2 regions of the Nonomuraea sp. NPDC048882 genome follow, and region 1 is predicted to be linked to the other one. Evidence: riboswitches for the same ligand, from Rfam matches in the RefSeq annotation. Region 1 holds a riboswitch; the other holds the start of a gene.

Region 1 (2,194 bases):
GATGAGAGAAAGCCGGAGGTCCGCGTGGCGGTCAGCAGCGGCGAGGGAAAGACGGCCGGCCAGGAAGATCCGGTACGGCGCGAGAGCGCGCGGCAGCGTGCCGGAGAGCAGGGTCTGCTCTTCGACCAGCAACCCAGGACGCTGCCGGGTGACATCGGATACCGCGGGCCGACGGCCTGTGCGGCGGCCGGCATCACCTACAGGCAGCTCGACTACTGGGCACGCACCGGTCTGGTGGAGCCCACGATAAGAGCCGCGCAGGGCTCGGGATCGCAGCGGCTCTACAGCTTCCGCGACATCCTGGTGCTCAAGGTCGTCAAGCGGCTGCTCGACACCGGAGTGTCGCTGCAGCAGATCCGTACGGCCGTGCAGCACCTGCGTGACCGCGGGGTCGGTGACCTCGCGCAGATCACGCTCATGAGCGACGGCGTCAGCGTCTACGAGTGCACCTCGGCCGACGAGGTGATCGACCTGCTCCAGGGCGGCCAGGGCGTGTTCGGCATCGCGCTCGGCCGGGTCTGGCGTGAGGTCGAGGGCTCCCTCGCGGAGCTGCCGGGGGAACGCGCGGCGGTCGAGGACACCGTCCCGGCCGACCATCCCGCTGACGAGCTGGCCCGCAGGCGACGCGCCCGCCGCACCGGCTGAGGGCACCCGGCTCCACGAGGGCCGGGATGCCGGAAGAGGGGACTCCGATCCCCGGTATGACGCGCAGGCCCCTGGGAATGCGGGGCCCCGCGGCCACCTCCCGAGAGGGCGCCTGGGAGCGCTGAATCCCCAGGGAACACGCACGCGACGGTCCGATGACCGGCTAATGGGGCGTAGCGGTGTAATCTAGGACAGCAAGGCTGACGACCCCGTGCGGGAGAGTCCCCGGGCCCATCGCGGCGCCGGGGCGCCGAAGGAGCAACCCTCCCCGGAATCTCTCAGGCATCCTGTACCGCTCGGGCGAGGCGACTCTGGAAAGCAGGCGCTCCCGCCAGGGGCGCCTCACCGACGGTGCAAGCCCCACCGGGGGTGAAGCTCTCAGGTCGCGGTAGCACGTACGTCGTGCGGCCGCGCTGACAGAGGGGGAGATCCGGCACTCGCCCGCGCCCTGGCGCCGGTCTCCACAGCCTCGGGAGGCACACCCATGACCGATCTGTCAGCTCCGCCGTTCTCGTCCAGGCACATCGGCCCGTCGGAGTCCGAGCAGCAGCGCATGCTCGAAGCCGTGGGCTTCGAGTCCGTGGCGGATCTGGTGGCGGTGGCCGTGCCCGAGTCCATCAGGGTCAAGGACCGCCTCAAGCTGCCCGCCGCGATCGGCGAGGCCGAGGCCGTCGCCGAGCTGCGCGCCCTGGCCGGGCGCAACCGCGTGCTCACCTCGATGATCGGCCTGGGCTACTACGACACCGTCACGCCCGCCGTCATCCGCCGCAACCTGCTGGAGAACCCGGGCTGGTACACCGCCTACACGCCGTACCAGCCGGAGATCTCGCAGGGGCGCCTGGAGGCGCTGCTGAACTTCCAGACCGTCGTCTCCGACCTCACCGGCCTGCCCGTCTCCGGCGCGTCCCTGCTGGACGAGGCCACCGCCGCCGCCGAGGCCATGACGCTGGCCCGCCGGGCGGGCAAGTCGAAGAGCTCCGTGTTCGTGGTGGACGCCGACGCGCTGCCCCAGACCAAGGCCGTGCTCGCCACCAGGGCCGAGCCGCTCGGCATCACGCTGGTGGAGCACCCACTCGACGGCGAGCTGCCCGAAAGCTTCGGCGTGCTCGTGCAGTACCCCGGCGCCTCGGGCCGGCTGCGCGACTTCCGCGCCGTGGCCGCCGCCGCCCACGAGGCCGGCGCGCTGGTCGTGGCCGCCGCCGACCTGCTGGCCCTGACGCTCATCGCCGCCCCCGGCGAGCTGGGCGCCGACATCGCCATCGGCTCCTCACAGCGCTTCGGCGTGCCGTTCGGGTTCGGCGGGCCGCACGCCGCCTACATGTCCGTACGCGAGGGGCTGCAGCGCCAGCTCCCCGGCCGCCTGGTGGGCGTGTCGGTGGACGCCGACGGCGACCCCGCCTACCGCCTGGCCCTGCAGACCCGCGAGCAGCACATCCGCCGCGAGAAGGCCACCAGCAACATCTGCACCGCCCAGGTCCTGCTGGCCGTCATCGCCGGCATGTACGCCGTCTACCATGGCCCCGAGGGCCTGCGCCGCATCGCCCACCGC
Region 2 (2,194 bases), on a different contig from region 1:
GGGACCGGTGAACACGCCGTTGCTGCGGGAGTTGTTCGCCAAGGATCCCGAGCGGGCGGCGCGGCGGCTGGTGCACGTCCCCGTGGGCCGCTTCGCGGAGGCGTCGGAGATCGCGGCGGCGGTGGCGTTCCTGGCCAGCGACGACGCCTCGTTCATCACCGGCAGCGAGTTCCTGGTGGACGGCGGCATCTCCGGTGCCTACGTCACACCGCTCTAAGGGGGTCATGGTGCGTCGTCCCGTCATCGGCATCACCTGTTACGTCGAGCCCGCCTCGTTCACGGTGTGGCAGGACACGACGGCCGCGCTGCTGCCGTACGCGTACGTGGAGCAGGTCGTGCGGGCCGGCGGCCAGCCGGTCGTGCTGCCTCCGGCCGGCGCGCCCGCCTCCGTCGTGCGCGGCCTGGACGGGCTGATCCTGGCCGGGGGCGGCGACATCGACCCGGCCAGGTACGGCGCCGCCCCGCACGAGCGGATCGGCTACGTCAGGCGGTTCCGCGACGAGGCGGAGTTCGCCCTGCTCGCCGCGGCCCTGGACGCCGGGCTGCCCTACCTGGGCATCTGCCGCGGCCTCCAGGTGCTCAACGTGGCCCTGGGCGGCAGCCTGCACCAGCACCTGCCCGACGTGGTCGGCCACACGGACCACTGCCCAGGGCCCGGCCGGTTCGGCGACCTGCCGGTGAACGTCGTGCCGGGCACCCGGCTGGCGAAGGCATTGGGCGAGGAGCCGGTGGCGGTCCCGCACTACCATCACCAGGCCGTCGATCGCCTGGCCCCCGGCCTGGCGGTCACGGCCACGAGCGCCGACGGCACGATCGAGGCCGTCGAGCTGGACGCGGCTTTCGTGGTGGCCGTGCAGTGGCACGCGGAGATGGCGGAGGGCCACGCGTTGTTCGACGCGCTGGTGTCCGCCTGCTGAGACGCGTGCGCCGGCGGCGGGTCACGACTGCCCTGGACGCGACAACGACCCCCGGACGGCACTAGGCTGGCGGCAATCACCGACGCATCGTGCGGGAGAGCACCCTGACAGCCGGTCAGGGTCCCTGAAGGAGCAAGCCCTCCCCGCAAACCTCTCAAGGCAAAGGACCGCACGGCTAAGGGTGACCTCTGGAAAGCAGGCCCGTGGGCCTCGCCGAAGGTGAAAGTCCGGCAAAAGTCGGGCGAAGCTCTCAGGCATCGATGACAGAGGGGGAGGATCCTGGCATCCAACCCTGTCCTGAGGTGCGACCAATGTCCCGACCGACACCGCTACGAGACGTTCACGAGAGCCTCGGCGCCACGCTCACCGACTTCGCGGGCTGGCTCATGCCGCTCCGGTACGGCAGCGAGTCCGCGGAGCACAAGGCCGTGCGCGAGGCGGCCGGGCTGTTCGACCTGTCCCACATGGGAGAGATCTTCCTGACCGGGCCGCAGGCCGGCCAGGCGCTGGACCACGCGCTGGTCGGGCATCTGTCGGCGCTGGCGCCCGGGCGGGCGCGCTACACCATGATCGTGGACGAGCGCGGCGGGGTGCTCGACGACCTCATCGTCTACCGGCTCGGGGACGAGGAGTTCATGGTCGTGGCCAACGCCTCGAACTATGAAAAAGTCGGAAATGAGCTGACAATTCGCTCTAAGGCGTTCGATGTGGTCGTCGAGGATCGGTCCGACCAGTACGCGCTGATCGCCGTCCAGGGGCCCCGCTCGCAGGAGATCCTGGCCACGCTCACCGACGCCGACCTCGCCGGGCTCAAGTACTACGCCGGGCTGCCCGGCGTGGTGGACGGCCGGCAGGCCCTCATCGCCCGTACCGGCTACACCGGCGAGGACGGGTTCGAGCTGTTCGTCGCCAACGACGACGCGGTGCCGCTGTGGCACGCCCTCACGGCGGCCGGGGAGCCGTACGGGCTCAAGCCCGCCGGCCTGTCCAGCCGCGACACGCTCAGGCTCGAAGCCGGCATGCCTCTTTACGGCAACGAGCTGCACGCCGGGCTCACCCCGTTCGACGCGGGGCTGGGCCGGGTGGTGAAATTCGACAAGCCCGGTGACTTCGTCGGCAGGGCGGCGCTCGAGGCGGTCAAGGACGACACGCCGCGACGCCGGCTCGTCGGCCTGGTCGCGCGGGGCCGCCGGGTGCCGCGCCACGGTTACCCGGTCACGAAAGACGGCGCCGTCGTCGGCGTGGTCACCAGCGGCGCGCCTTCCCAGACCCTGGGC

What was found. A riboswitch is a leader RNA that binds a small molecule or an ion and turns the genes downstream of it on or off. The one in region 1 is predicted to bind glycine.
Region 2: linked by a shared signal. The riboswitch ahead of gcvT (glycine cleavage system aminomethyltransferase GcvT) and the one ahead of gcvP (aminomethyl-transferring glycine dehydrogenase) in region 1 are both predicted to bind glycine.

The regions. Positions count from the first base shown of each region.
Region 1 covers NZ_JBEZGB010000003.1:726,239-728,432, forward strand. The annotation lists gene AB0C27_RS13235 (MerR family transcriptional regulator) at 25-645, shown strand; glycine riboswitch at 850-950, shown strand; gene gcvP (aminomethyl-transferring glycine dehydrogenase) at 1,130-2,194, shown strand, end outside.
Region 2 covers NZ_JBEZGB010000017.1:6,263-8,456, reverse strand. The annotation lists gene AB0C27_RS43550 (3-oxoacyl-ACP reductase) at 1-217, shown strand, start outside; gene AB0C27_RS43545 (gamma-glutamyl-gamma-aminobutyrate hydrolase family protein) at 225-917, shown strand; glycine riboswitch at 1,000-1,097, shown strand; gene gcvT (glycine cleavage system aminomethyltransferase GcvT) at 1,229-2,194, shown strand, end outside.